Regions from separate parts of the Streptomyces sp. NPDC048383 genome, predicted to be linked through region 1. Evidence: riboswitches for the same ligand, from Rfam matches in the RefSeq annotation. Region 1 holds a riboswitch; the other holds the start of a gene.
The links. Region 1 has a riboswitch for glycine ahead of gcvP (aminomethyl-transferring glycine dehydrogenase). Riboswitches for the same ligand answer to the same signal wherever they lie in the genome.
Positions count from the first base shown of each region.

Region 1 (7,119 bases):
GACCGGCTGCACGCGCCGAACCCCACGGCCGGCGGAAGGCCCCCGCGCACCCGGCTCACCGCGTGGCGGTTCCTGATCCGCAGCGGGGACCGCTTCGTCGCCGCGGCCGACACCCGCCTCACCGCGGACGGCTGGACCTTCTCCCACTTCTTCGAGGGGCCCTACGTCACCGCCACCGAACGGGCCCTGCGCCAGGCCGAGTCGCTGGGGACCGGCTACCAGCCGCGCCTGCTGTCCGTACCGGAGCTGTACATGCTGACCCTGTGGCTGCACGGCGCGGTGGGCGCCGACGCCGCGGCCGGTCTGCCCGCCGCCGCCGACCTGCTGGTTCCGCTCGCCCCGGCGCCTCCCGGCATCGCCGCGTTCCGGCCGCACACCGTGTCCGAACTCCTACCCGTACTGACGCACCGGCTGACCCGGCAGGCCCCTCCCGTACCGCCCCCCGTAGCCGCGCCGGCGGCCTGACCGCAGCCACCCGGACTGCCCATTCGGCCTAGTCCGTCGGGACCACTCGCGAACCATCCGAAATGACAGGGGAGTTGGCCTGAACCGCCCGCACGGGTGATGCGTCCTCAATCCATGAGGACAGCTGCCGGGAAATACCTGCGAAGCAGCCGTCCTGGGGGAAGACTGAGCCCATCCTCCCCGCAGGTGCGGGGACGACCCAGGGGGACGGCCATGAATCACGCATCGAGCCGTAGCGAACAGACCACAACGCAGCGAAAGAACGCATCCATGTGCCAGCACCAGCCTGCCTGCCCGTCATCAGAGTCCGCCGACCGGGAGGCCGCGCGCCCGGTGGCCAACCACCCGGAGCAGGGCTGGAGCCTGCTGTGCAACGGCGTCCTGCTCTTCGAGGACACCGGTGAACTCCTGCCGGACGGACAGATCATCGCGCCGCACCGCCCGCTCGCGGCAGCCTGAGCGGACCGGATCGAACGGAAGAAGGGGCCGTTCCCGGAGCATGTGCTCCGGGAACGGCCCCCTCAGCGCGTCGGCCCCGCGGGTCCGCGCCCCGTCACGCCGTCATCCGGGATCAGTTGTCGTACTCGTCCAGCGGCGGGCAGGAACACACCAGGTTCCGGTCACCGAACGCGCCGTCGATGCGGCGCACCGGCGGCCAGTACTTCTCGGCGGGCGTGACGCCGGCCGGGAAGACGGCCTCGTCCCGGGTGTACGGGTGGTTCCACTCGCCGCCCAGCGACGCGGCGGTGTGCGGGGAGTTGGCGAGCGGGTTGTCGTCGGCCGGCCACTCGCCGCCCGCGACCCGGTCGATCTCGCCGCGGATGGCGATCATCGCGTCGCAGAAGCGGTCGATCTCGGCGAGGTCCTCGGACTCCGTCGGCTCGATCATCAGGGTGCCGGCGACCGGGAAGGACATCGTCGGCGCGTGGAAGCCGTAGTCGATCAGACGCTTGGCGATGTCGTCCACGCTCACGCCCGTCGACTTCGACAGCGGACGCAGGTCGATGATGCACTCGTGCGCGACCAGGTTGCCCGGGCCGGTGTACAGCACCGGGTAGTGCGGTTCCAGACGCTTGGCGATGTAGTTCGCGCCCAGTACCGCCACCTGGGTGGCGCGCTTGAGACCCTCACCACCCATCAGGCGTACGTACGACCAGGAGATCGGCAGGATGCCCGCCGAGCCCCACGGCGCGGCCGAGATCGGGCCGACGCCCGTCTCGGGACCGGCCGTCGGCTGGAGCGGGTGGTTCGGCAGGTACGGAGCCAGGTGCGCCCGGACGCCGACCGGACCCACGCCGGGGCCGCCACCGCCGTGCGGGATGCAGAAGGTCTTGTGCAGGTTCAGGTGCGAGACGTCGCCGCCGAAGTGACCGGGCTTGGCCAGGCCCACCAGGGCGTTCAGGTTGGCGCCGTCGACGTACACCTGGCCACCGGCCTCGTGCACCTGGGCGCAGATGTCGGCGACGTGCTCCTCGAACACACCGTGCGTCGACGGGTAGGTGATCATCAGCACGGCCAGCTCGTCGCGGTACTGCTCGATCTTGGCGCGCAGGTCGGCCGCGTCCACCTCGCCGTCGTCGGCGGTCTTGACGACGACGACCTTCATGCCGGCCATCACGGCGCTCGCCGCGTTGGTGCCGTGCGCGGAGGACGGGATGAGGCAGATGGTGCGCTGCTCGTCGCCGTTGGCCCGGTGGTAGGCGCGGACGGCCAGCAGGCCGGCGAGCTCGCCCTGCGAGCCGGCGTTCGGCTGGATGGAGACCTTGTCGTAGCCGGTCACCTCGCAGAGACGTTCCTCCAGCTCGGTGATGAGCGTGAGGTACCCCTCCGCCTGCTCGACCGGGGCGAACGGGTGCAGCTGGCCGAACTCGGGCCAGGTCACCGGCTCCATCTCGGTCGTCGCGTTGAGCTTCATCGTGCAGGAGCCCAGCGGGATCATGCCGCGGTCCAGCGCGTAGTCCTTGTCCGACAGCTTGCGCAGGTAGCGCAGCATCGCGGTCTCGGAGCGGTGCTGGTGGAACACCGGGTGGGTGAGGACCTCGTCCGAACGCAGCAGGGCCTCGGGGAGGGTCTCGGCCGTGGTCGCGTCCAGGGCCTCCAGGTCGGCACTGACCCCGAAGGCGCCCCAGACGGCCTCGACGTCGGCGCGCAGGGTGGTCTCGTCGCAGGCGACGGAGACCAGGTCGGAGTCGACCTGGAACAGGTTGACACCGGCGGCGCGGGCGGCGGCGACGACCTCGGCGGCCTTGCCGGGAACCCGGGCGGTGAGCGTGTCGAAGTACGAGCCGTGCACGATCTCGACCCCGCCGGCCGTCAGGCCCGCGGCGAGCAGGGCGGCGTAGCGGTGGGTGCGGCGGGCGATCGTCCGCAGCCCGTCCGGACCGTGGTAGACGGCGTACATGCCGGCCATGACGGCGAGCAGCACCTGTGCGGTACAGATGTTGCTGGTGGCCTTCTCGCGGCGGATGTGCTGCTCACGGGTCTGCAGCGCCAGCCGGTACGCCCTGTTGCCGTCCGCGTCGACGGAGACTCCGACGAGCCGGCCCGGCAGGGAGCGGGCGTGCTTGGCCTGGACGGCCATGTAGCCGGCGTGGGGTCCGCCGAAGCCCATGGGGACGCCGAAGCGCTGGGTGGTGCCGACGGCGATGTCCGCGCCCAGCTCGCCCGGCGAGGTCAGCAGGGTCAGGGCGAGCAGGTCGGCGGAGACGGTGACGATGGCACCGAGCTCGTGCGCCTGGTCGATGACCGGCTTGATCTCCCGGACGGCGCCGGAGGCACCGGGGTACTGGAGCAGCACGCCGAAGACGCCGCGCTCGGCGATCTCGGCGGGGATGCCGTCCGACAGGTCGGCGACGACGACCTCGACGCCCGTGGGCTCGGCGCGGGTCTCGATCACCGCGATGGTCTGCGGCAGCGCGTCGGCGTCGATCAGGAAGACGCCGCCCTTGACCTTGCCGACCCGGCGGGCCAAAGACATCGCCTCGGCGGCGGCGGTGCCCTCGTCGAGGAGGGAGGCGCCGGAGGTCGGCAGACCGGTCAGGTCGGCGACGACGGTCTGGAAGTTCAGCAGGGCTTCCAGCCGGCCCTGCGAGATCTCCGGCTGGTAGGGCGTGTACGCCGTGTACCAGGCCGGGTTCTCCATGACGTTGCGCAGGATGACCGGCGGGGTGAAGGTGCCGTAGTAGCCGAGGCCGATCATCGGGGACAGGACCTGGTTGCGGTCGGCGAGCGAGCGGAGCTCGGCGAGCACCTCCGCCTCGGTCCGCGCCTCGGGCAGGTTCAGCGCGTCGGCGGTCTTGATCACATCCGGTACCGCTGCGGCGGTGAGCTCGTCCAGGGAGCCGTAGCCCACCTGGGCGAGCATCTTCGCCTGCGCCTCGGCGTCCGGGCCGATATGGCGCTGCTCGAAGGGGATGCCTCGCTCCAGCTGGGAGAGCGGAATGCGGTTGGCGGTCATGACGGAGGCCTCCTGGTCGTACGACCTGCGAGGGGCACCACGGCGCGGGCACCCGGACGGCCTCCCCCTCTGTCATCTCAACCTGAGAGCTTCACCGGGCCGCGCGGGGATCGCCCACGGGGTCCGGCTTTCACCGTCGGTGAGGAGAGGAGCCGGCACTGCGTCCCGGATCCGCCCCTGCTTTCCAGAGTGGCCTCTTCACGTGCGGTACGTATGCCTGAGAGATTCCGGGGAGGATTTGCTCCTTCGGCGCCTCCGTCGAACTCACTCGGAGGACTCTCCCGCACAGGGTCAACAGCCGTCACCCAGCCTACCAGCGAGGATCTGGACCCTCCCTCGAGTGGCCTCGTCTGCGGATATGCACTTTTGTAGTGATTACGGATGGAGTTGCGACCCTGTGGAGGGACCGTGCAGACCGACATCGATCCGCGCAGCCTGATCGGCCGCAAGGCGTTCGACCGGAACGGCGCCAAGATCGGCACCGTGGACGAGGTCTACCTCGACGACGCCACGGGCGTTCCGGAGTGGGCCGCCGTACGGACCGGCCTCTTCGGCCGGGACGCCTTCGTCCCCCTGGAACCCAGCGAGGTGGTGGACGACACCCTGCGCGTGCCGTTCGAACGCTCCCTCATCAAGGACGCCCCCGATTTCGGGGTGGGCCGCCACCTCTCCCCCGAGCAGGAGCTCCAGCTCTACCACCACTACGGCCTCGACGTGATCCTCCCCTCGGAGTTCCAGCACGCCGCGCCCCCACCCACCAGGAAGCGCCGCCGCGACGCGGGCCGGCCGGCGGGCGGGGGTTAGGACGGACGCGGCCCAAAGGTTGTGCAACACCCTTCAGCCCGGACCCACCAGGGCCGGCGGATCGGACGGCTCCAGTTCGGGGTCGTCCACCCGGAAGGTCCGGGCCCGACCGGGCGGGGACCCGGGCCCCTCGAACCGTACGGTCACCCGACCGACCCCACTGCCCTGGACCCAGCCGGGCCCGTACACCGCGTGCCGTACGTCGCTCCCCGCCGCCCAGTGCCGCACGGGACTCCCCTCCGGGCTCCCGACCGGGGCCACGGCCGCTCCGCCGCCCTCCGGGCCCCCTACGGCCGCTCCTGCCCCGGCGGTCCCGGACGCCGCGTCCGCCCCGTCCGGCACGACGGCCCCGCTCTCCAGCGCGACGCCCGGATCCGTGTCCGCCTCGGCGGCGCGCACCTGGGCGAAGAGGTCCTCCTGCGTGTAGTCCGCGAGGCCGGTCACCCCGACCCCGAGGAGCCGTACGCCGCCGGTGGTGTCCACGCCCTCCAGCAGCCGCGCCGCCGCCTCCCGCACCACGGCCGGGTCGTCCGTCGGGCCGCGCAGGGTCTCGGAGCGGGTCAGCGTCGAGAAGTCGTAGCGCCGCACCTTGAGGACGATGGTCCGACCCGAGTGCCCGGAGGCGCGCAACCGGCCCACGCACCGGTCGGCGAGCCGCCGCACCTCGTTGCGGATCCGTACCCGGTCGTGCAGGTCCACGTCGAAGGTGTCCTCGACCGACACGGACTTCGCGTCCCGCTCCGCGACCACGGGCCGGTCGTCCAGCCCCAGCGCCATCCGGTACAGCCCCGCCCCGTGCGCCTTGCCGACCATCCGGACCAGTTCGTCCTCCCCGGCTTCGGCGAGCTCCCCGACGGTGGTGATCCCGGCCCGGCGCAGGTGCTCCCCGGTGGCCGGCCCCACCCCGGGCAGGGTCCGCACCGACATCGGCGCGAGCAGGTCCCGTTCGGTGCCGGGTTCGATGAGCAGCAGCCCGTCCGGCTTGGCCTCCTCGGAGGCCACCTTGGCGAGCATCTTCGATCCGGCCAGCCCCACCGAGCCGCTGAGCCCCGTGGCGGCCGTGATGTCGGCCCGCAGCCGCTCCCCCACCGCCCGGGCCCCGGCGGCGTCGAAGGCGACCCCGCCCGCCTCCAGGTCCACGAAGGCCTCGTCCAGGCTGAGCGGCTCGACCAGCGGGGACAGCTCCCGCAGCAGGCCCATGACCAGCTCGCTGACCTCGCGGTAGAGACTGAACCGGGGGATCAGGCAGGCCCCGTTCGGGCAGAGCCTGCGGGCCTGGGCCATCGGCATCGCCGAGTGGACGCCGAACCGCCGGGCTTCGTAGGAGGCCGTGGCCACCACACCGCGCGGTCCGAGACCCCCCACGATCACGGCCTTCCCGCGCAGGCTGGGCTTCGACGCCTGCTCCACCGAGGCGTAGAAGGCGTCCATGTCCAGGTGCAGGATGGTCGGGGCGGATCTCACAGCCCGATGCTCCCCTACGGCACTGACACGGCCACTGACATCACCGCGGCGGACGCGACGACGCAGGCACCTCCCCGGCCCTCCACGAGGGCCGAGCCCCCGGAAGAACCGGATCAGCCGGGCCGCATCGCACGGCTTCGATCAGGCGGCCGCGATCAGACGGCCCGGTTCCGGCGCGCGGCCAGCTCGTCGGCCGGATTCTGGCCGACCAAGGTCTCGCCGGTGTCCACGCGTTCCCCGTGCAGCTGCGACAGGGCGTTCTCCACGTCCCGCCAGACCACGCCCACCGCGATGCCGAAGATGCCCTGCCCGCCCTGGAGCAGGCTCACCACCTGGTCCGGCGAGGTGCACTCGTACACGGTCGCGCCGTCGCTCATCAGCGTCATGCGCTCCAGGTCCTGGAAACCCCGGTCCCGCAGGTGCTGCACGGCGGTGCGGATGCTCTGCAGCGCCACCCCGGTGTCCAGGAAGCGCTTGACGATCTTGAGGACCACCACGTCACGGAAGCTGTACAGCCGCTGCGTGCCGGATCCGTACGCGAGCCGGACGCTCGGCTCCACCAGCCCCGTCCGCGCCCAGTAGTCGAGCTGCCGGTACGTGATGCCGGCCGCCGCGCACGCCGTGGGGCCTCGGTAGCCGACCTCCTCCGGCGCCGGGGCGTCGCTCACCGGCCCGACCGGCGTGGACGCCGGCTGACGGTGCGCGGGCCCGGCCGCGCCGCCGTGCAGCGGGTACGGCCCACCATCACTCCGTGCGGGGGTGCCCCCGGTCGTACCGTCGCCCGTGATCCTCACGCCGACCCTCCGTCCTTGACCTGCCCACCTTGACGGTAGGCAGTGACCAGGGGTGCGTCAACGATCGCCACACTCGGCACGCCGAGTGATAATCACCCTGAGAGTGGTTTCCCGTACCCCATTGCGGGGAAAGGC
Region 1 is NZ_JBEZKS010000031.1:78,102-85,220, forward strand. It holds gene AB0D46_RS21620 (hypothetical protein) at 1-465, shown strand, start outside; gene AB0D46_RS21625 (DUF5999 family protein) at 736-924, shown strand; gene gcvP (aminomethyl-transferring glycine dehydrogenase) at 1,037-3,922, opposite strand; glycine riboswitch at 4,118-4,216, opposite strand; gene AB0D46_RS21635 (PRC-barrel domain-containing protein) at 4,304-4,726, shown strand; gene AB0D46_RS21640 (DNA polymerase IV) at 4,760-6,190, opposite strand; gene AB0D46_RS21645 (MerR family transcriptional regulator) at 6,346-6,984, opposite strand.

Region 2 (7,119 bases), on a different contig from region 1:
TGCCTGCGCGATGATCTCGGCGACCTCGGTGAAGGCCTCGGCGTCGAAACCGCGGGTGGCGAGCGCCGGCGTACCGATCCGCAGGCCCGAGGTCACCATCGGCGGCCGCGGGTCGTTCGGGATGGCGTTCCGGTTGACCGTGATGCCGACCTCGTGGAGGCGGTCCTCGGCCTGCCGGCCGTCGAGCTCCGAGTTGCGCAGGTCCACCAGGACCAGGTGCACGTCGGTGCCGCCGGTGAGGACGTCCACGCCCACGGCCTTGACGTCGTCCTGGACCAGACGGGCGGCCAGGATGCGCGCGCCCTCCAGGGTGCGCACCTGGCGCTCCTTGAAGTCCTCCGAGGCCGCGATCTTGAAGGAGACGGCCTTGGCCGCGATCACGTGCTCCAGCGGGCCGCCCTGCTGGCCCGGGAAGACCGCGGAGTTGATCTTCTTGGCCAGCTCCTGCGTCGACAGGATGACGCCGCCGCGCGGACCGCCGAGGGTCTTGTGCGTGGTGGTGGTGACGACGTGGGCGTGCGGCACCGGGTTCGGGTGCAGGCCCGCGGCGACCAGACCGGCGAAGTGCGCCATGTCGACCATCAGGTACGCGCCGACCTCGTCCGCGATGCGGCGGAAGGCGGCGAAGTCCAGCCGGCGCGGGTAGGCGGACCAGCCGGCGACGATCAGCTGCGGCTTGGACTCCTTGGCGAGGCGCTCGACCTCGGCCATGTCGACCTCGCCGGTCTCGTCGACGTGGTACGGGACCACGTTGTAGAGCTTGCCGGAGAAGTTGATCTTCATGCCGTGGGTCAGGTGACCGCCGTGGGCCAGGTTCAGACCCATGATCGTGTCGCCCGGCTTCAGCAGCGCGAACATCGCGGCGGCGTTCGCCTGCGCACCGGAGTGCGGCTGCACGTTCGCGGCCTCGGCGCCGAAGAGCGCCTTGATCCGGTCGATCGCGATCTGCTCGACGACGTCGACGTGCTCGCAACCGCCGTAGTAGCGGCGGCCGGGGTAGCCCTCGGCGTACTTGTTGGTCAGGACCGAGCCCTGGGCCTCCATGACGGCGACGGGAGCGAAGTTCTCCGACGCGATCATTTCCAGGGTGGACTGCTGGCGCACGAGCTCGGCGTCGACGGCGGCGGCGACGTCGGGGTCGAGCTCGTGGAGGGGCGTGTTCAGTACGGACATCGAAATCCCCTGGTGTCAGTTGTCGGAGTGGGTGAGCGCGGCGTACTCCTCGGCCGAGAGCACGTCCTTGGGCTCGTCCGAGAGGCGCACCTTGAACAGCCAGCCACCCTCGAACGGGGCCGTGTTCACGAGGGCCGGGTCGTCCACGACGTCCTGGTTGGCCTCGACGACCTCGCCGGAGACGGGGGAGTACAGGTCGCTGACCGACTTGGTCGACTCCAGCTCGCCACAGGTCTCGCCCTCGGTGACGGTGTCGCCGACCTCGGGGAGCTGGGCGTAGACGACGTCACCGAGCGCGTTGGCCGCGAACTCCGTGATGCCGACCGTCGCGACGCCGTCCACGGCGTCCGACAGCCACTCGTGCTCCTTGGTGTAACGCAGCTGCTGGGGGTTGCTCATGACCTGATTCTCCTGGATGCGGGGGAGTGGATACGAACAGCGGTCTTGGATGCTGGGACGCCACGGGACGACCCCGTACGGGTGCCCGTACGGCCGTCCGTGCCGCGTTGCCGTGTGCGGAACTACTTCTGCCGCTTGTAGAACGGCAGGGCCACGACCTCGTACGGCTCATGCGTACCGCGAATGTCGACGCCAACGCCGGACGTGCCGGGTGCGGCGTGCTCCGCGTCGACGTACGCCATCGCGATCGGCTTGCCCAGCGTCGGGGACGGGGCGCCCGAGGTGACCTCGCCGATGACCTGCCCGTCGGCGACGACGGGGAAGCCGGCGCGCGGGACGCGGCGGCCCTCGGCGATCAGGCCGACCAGCTTGCGCGGCGCCTTCGTGGCGGCCTTCTCGGCGGCGGCCTCCAGCGCGGCGCGGCCGACGAAGTCGCCCTCCTTCTCGAACTTCACGACCCGGCCCAGACCCGCGTCGAACGGGGTGAGGGAGGTGGTCAGCTCGTGCCCGTACAGCGGCATGCCCGCTTCCAGGCGCAGGGTGTCGCGGCAGGACAGGCCGGCCGGGACCAGGCCGACGCCCGCGCCCGCCTCGGTCAGCGCCTGCCACAGCGCCACCGCGTGCTCGGGGGAGACGAACAGCTCGAAGCCGTCCTCGCCCGTGTAGCCCGTACGCGCGATCAGCGCGGGCACGCCCGCGACGGTGCCCGGCAGGCCCGCGTAGTACTTCAGCCCGTCCAGGTCGGCGTCCGTGAGGGACTTCAGGATGCCGGGGGACTCCGGACCCTGGACGGCGATCAGCGCGTACGCGTCACGGTCGTCGCGGACCTCGGTGTCGAAGCCGGCGGCGCGCTCGGTGATCGCGTCCAGCACGACCTGGGCGTTGGAGGCGTTGGCGACGACCATGTACTCGGTCTCGCCGAGGCGGTACACGATCAGGTCGTCGACGATGCCGCCGTCCTCCTGACAGATGTGCGTGTAGCGGGCGCGGCCGACACCGACGGTCGAGATGTTGCCGACCAGCGCGTAGTCCAGCGCCTTGACGGCCTCGGGGCCGGTCAGGGTGATCTCGCCCATGTGCGACAGGTCGAACAGGCCGGCGCGGGTGCGCACGGCGTTGTGCTCGTCGCGCTCACTGGCGTACCGCAGCGGCATGTCCCAGCCCGCGAAATCGGTCATGGTCGCACCGAGCGAGCGGTGCAGCGCGTCGAGCGCGGTCAGGCGGGGGGCAGTGCTCATGGGTGTGGCTCCCGGGTCCCAGGGCATGACATGACGAGGACGATCCTCCCCATCTGTCATCGGAACCTGAGAGGTTCGCCGGGAGTTCCCGCGCGTACGGGTCAACTCCACGGTTTGCACCTTGGGTGGAGCACGCTCCGACGACCGTCGGGACGGTCGTGGCGCGGCTCGCTTTTCAGATCTGCCTCATCCACGCGGTACGGGGCCTGAGAGATTCAAGGGAGGTACTTGCTCCTTCGGCGCCCGGACACGGCCTTGCGGCCCTGCCGGGACTCTCCCGCGCGGATTCAAGCGGCCGGTATGCAGTTGGTGTCCAGATGGCGCACATCATTGCACGGGACGTCCGGGACCGGGCGGCGGGGCCCGTGGGAAAGCCGAGAGCGGAACCGGGGGCGCCGGATTACCGTCTCTTTACACTCAGTGGGCATGGGGCTCGTGCGGCCCCGTTTCGGGGGGAGACGCTGTGCGGAGGTTCGGAGTGGTCACCACAACGGGACCCGTCGACGGAGGAACCGGGATCGACGCGGTCCCGGCCCAGCGGGCCGCGGGAGCGGCGCCGCGCGCCCTCGCGCAGGGCCTCGGCCCGGTCCGTGACCTGCGGGGATCCGCCGCGTGCGGCCCGCACCGGCTCGGCTTCGCGACGGGGGACATCGTCGTGGTGTCCGGCCTGCCCGGCGGCGGCAAGAGCACCCTGATCAAGCGCGCCACCGACGGCGGCGGCATCGACTCCCAGGACGCCCGCGAACGCTGGGAACGCCGGATGCCGGCCGCGCTGCCCTACGCCGCGTACCGGCCCCTCGTCCGCGTCGCCCACTACTGGGGCCTGTGGCGCAAGCTCAGCTCCGGTGAATCCGTAGTGGTCCACGACTGCGGCACCCAGAGCTGGGTGCGCGCTCTGCTCGCGACCGTCGCCCGCCGCCGCGACCGTTCGCTGCACCTGCTGCTGCTCGACACCACCGCCGAGGAGGCGCTGTCCGGCCAGGCGGCGCGGGGGCGCCGGGTGTCCGCGTACGCCTTCGCCTGCCACCGGGGCGCCGTCCGCCGGCTGCTCCGCGAGGCCGAGGCCGGCCGGCCGCCCGCGGGCTGCGCCTCGGCGACGCTGCTCGACCGCCGCTCGGCCGCCGCCGTGACCTCCATCGCCTTCCACGGCTGACTCCGACCGGCCCGCCCGCAGCCGATAGCCTCGGCAGCACATCGGCGCCACACGGAGGGCAGGGGTACATGCAGGGCAGCGGCTGGCCGGCGAACGAGTTGGAGCAGGTGCTCGGGGCGGCGCTCGGGCGGACGGACGCCGGGGAGCGGATCGTCGAGGTGCTCGGGCGCAGTCCGCTCTGGGTGCCGCTGCCCGAGGGCGGCGGCCCGGACCAGGGCAGCCTCAGCCTTCCCACGATGCTGATCGGCGGGGAGGCGTACGTCCCCGTCTACAGCTCGGAGGCCCAGTTCCGGTACTGCGCGGGACCCGGCATGGACTTCGTGATCGCCCCCGCCGTGGAGTTCGCCCGCGGCCTGCCCCCGCAGCTCGGCATCGCCGTGAACCCGGAGGGGGCCGTCGGGGTGCCGCTGCCGCCGGCCGCCGTCGCCGAACTGTGCCGGGCGGGCCGGGGGCCGCTCGACGGTCCGGCCACCGGGGGCCGGGTACGGCTCTTCGAGCCCGACTGGCAGGAGGACCCGGTCGACTTCCTGGCCGTCGCCGCCGAGGAGTTCCGCGGCACCGGCGTGGTCGCCGCCGCCCACCGCTGCCTGGCCAGCGTGGAGGGCGGGGCCCCCGAGCTGTACGTCGGTGTCCGGCTGGTGGGATGGGACCCCGAGTTCCGCGGCGCCCCGCTGGAGGCCCTCGGACGGGCCCTGGCACGCGTACCGGTGCCCTGGACCGTGCAGTTGATCCTGCTCGACGCCGCCGAGGACCCGGTCACGGAGTGGATTCGTGAGCGCGTACGCCCCTTCTACCTTCCGTAGCGCCGCTTAAGCTGGGCGGTACGGGTGGACGACGGGCGGACGAAGAGGGGTACCGGGTGAGTGCGTCAGGCACGGCCGCGGCCGGGCAGGTCGAGCACATGCTGCGCCAGGTGACTCCCGGGCGCTATGAGAACTACGAGTCATTGCTGCACGGCCTCGCGGAGGGCCGGCTGTGGATGCTGCTGTGGCAGGGACAGCCGGGTTCGCCGGACGCCCAGTACGGCGGCATGGAGGTCGACGGGCTCGGCTACGCGCCCTGCGTGACCTCGCCGCAGGAACTGGCCGCCAGCGGCTGGAACCGCGGCTACGAGGTGGTCACCGGCCGGGACGTCGCCCGCGCCCTCTACCCGGACCGCTGGGGCCTGTGGGTCAACCCGCACGCCCAGGGCGGCGGCCTCGGCGTGCCGTGGGCCGACCTGCGTCGGATCGCCACCGGCCTGGACCGGATGCCGGCCGGCCCGTTGCGGCTCTCCGAGCCCTCCCTGGAGCTGCCGCAGTTCTACGGGCTGCTGACCCGCCACGCGCACCGCACGCCCGCCGTGCGCTCGCTGCGCCGCGCCTGGGTGCAACCTTCGCTGGGGTCGGCGTACCTCGCGGTGGGGCTCGACCTCTACGACGCCTCCGCGCCCGCGCTGGAATCCGTCCGCGAGATGATGCGGCAGTCCGTCGGGGCGGTGCCCGAGGGGGTGCCGGTCTGCACGGTCGCGCTGGCCGACGAGCACGACCCGGTGGCGATGTGGCTGCGCGCGCAGACCCGGCCGTTCTACGACCGGGAGGGTCAGGCGGCGGTCCACTAGCGGACGCCGGAGGCCGCCGGGACGCACCCGCAGGGCTTTCACCAGGTCACCTACAGGGAGAACGGGCAGCCGCCCGCCCTCTGGGACGGACCCCTTCGACGGACTTCGGGCCGCCGGGAACCACGGTTCCCGGCGGCCTTCGCGTTGTCCGGATTTCAACCCTGTTGGGCGCCCAATAGGCGCACTCCTCCAGTGAGTTGGGCGCGATGTCCGGTTAGGTACCGAACGGCCGGTCTTGCTCCGCTGAGGAGACAGTGGAGTCCGGATAACGGGAACCGACGCATCAGATCACGGTTGCGCATCCATTCATCTGCGGGTCTGGCGGCTGGTCGAGCGCCCGATGAAGACTCCCCACCCAAGAGCCGGTCAGTCCTCCAGGACCCGGTTCGGCACGTGGACTTCGCTTGTTGTTCCGCACGGCACTTTCCGCACTTCAGCTGCTCAGCACCCTGCACTCCGCACGCGTTCTGCGTGTACCACGCACTCCGAGCGCCACTCCGCACCAACGCCGCCACAGCGGCGGGCATGGGCCGGCTACCCGTCGGCCGAGAGGGGTCCCCACCACGATGACGGCACCACTGCATGACACGAGCGCGGAAACACCCGCACCCGTGTCCGTAGCCGACGTCCCTGCCAAAGCCATCGAAGGCCGTTCGCCCGGCCGCATCGCCTGGATGCGGCTCAAGCGTGACAAGGTCGCGCTGACCGGCGGCGTGGTCGTGATCCTGTTGATCCTGATCGCGGTGTTCGCCCCGCAGATCGTGAGCCTGTTGGGCCATCCGCCCAACGAGTTCCACGAGGACATGATCGACCCGGACCTGGGCACGCCGATCGGCTCCTTCGGCGGCATGAGCTCCGAGTTCCTGCTGGGCGTCGAACCGACCAACGGGCGCGACGTGTTCAGCCGGATCGTCTACGGCGCCCGCATCTCGTTGGTCGTCGCCTTCCTGGCGGCCTTCGTGTCGGTCGTCATCGGCAGCCTGCTCGGCGCGCTGGCGGGCTTCCTCGGCGGCTGGGTCGACGGCGTCATCAGCCGCCTGATGGACCTGCTGCTGGCCTTCCCGCAGCTGCTGTTCACCATCGCCCTGGTCTCGGTCGTCCCCAACTCCCTGCTGGGCTTCGAGGGTTCGGGCGTCCGGATGGGCGTACTGATCGTCGTCATCGGCTTCTTCGGCTGGCCGTACATCGGCCGCATCGTCCGCGGCCAGACGATCTCCCTGAGGGAGCGCGAGTACGTCGAGGCGGCCCGCAGCCTGGGCGCCGGTCGCGGCTACATCCTGATCAAGGAGCTGCTGCCGAACCTGGTCGCGCCGATCCTCGTCTACGCGACGCTGATCATCCCGACGAACATCCTGACGGAAGCGGCCCTCAGCTTCCTCGGCGCCGGCGTCAAGCCGCCCACCGCCTCTTGGGGAAAGATGCTGTCCGACGCCATCCCCATCTACCAGGACGACCCCATGTACATGGTGGTCCCGGGTATCACGATCTTCATCACCGTCCTGGCGTTCAACCTCTTCGGGGACGGGCTGCGTGACGCACTCGACCCCAAGGGCAGC
Region 2 is NZ_JBEZKS010000037.1:32,332-39,450, forward strand. It holds gene glyA (serine hydroxymethyltransferase) at 1-1,173, opposite strand, end outside; gene gcvH (glycine cleavage system protein GcvH) at 1,189-1,572, opposite strand; gene gcvT (glycine cleavage system aminomethyltransferase GcvT) at 1,695-2,810, opposite strand; glycine riboswitch at 2,996-3,100, opposite strand; gene AB0D46_RS23980 (AAA family ATPase) at 3,289-3,963, shown strand; gene AB0D46_RS23985 (enhanced serine sensitivity protein SseB) at 4,032-4,766, shown strand; gene AB0D46_RS23990 (enhanced serine sensitivity protein SseB C-terminal domain-containing protein) at 4,823-5,563, shown strand; gene AB0D46_RS23995 (ABC transporter permease) at 6,130-7,119, shown strand, end outside.
Region 2: another riboswitch for glycine. It lies ahead of gcvT (glycine cleavage system aminomethyltransferase GcvT); the one in region 1 lies ahead of gcvP (aminomethyl-transferring glycine dehydrogenase).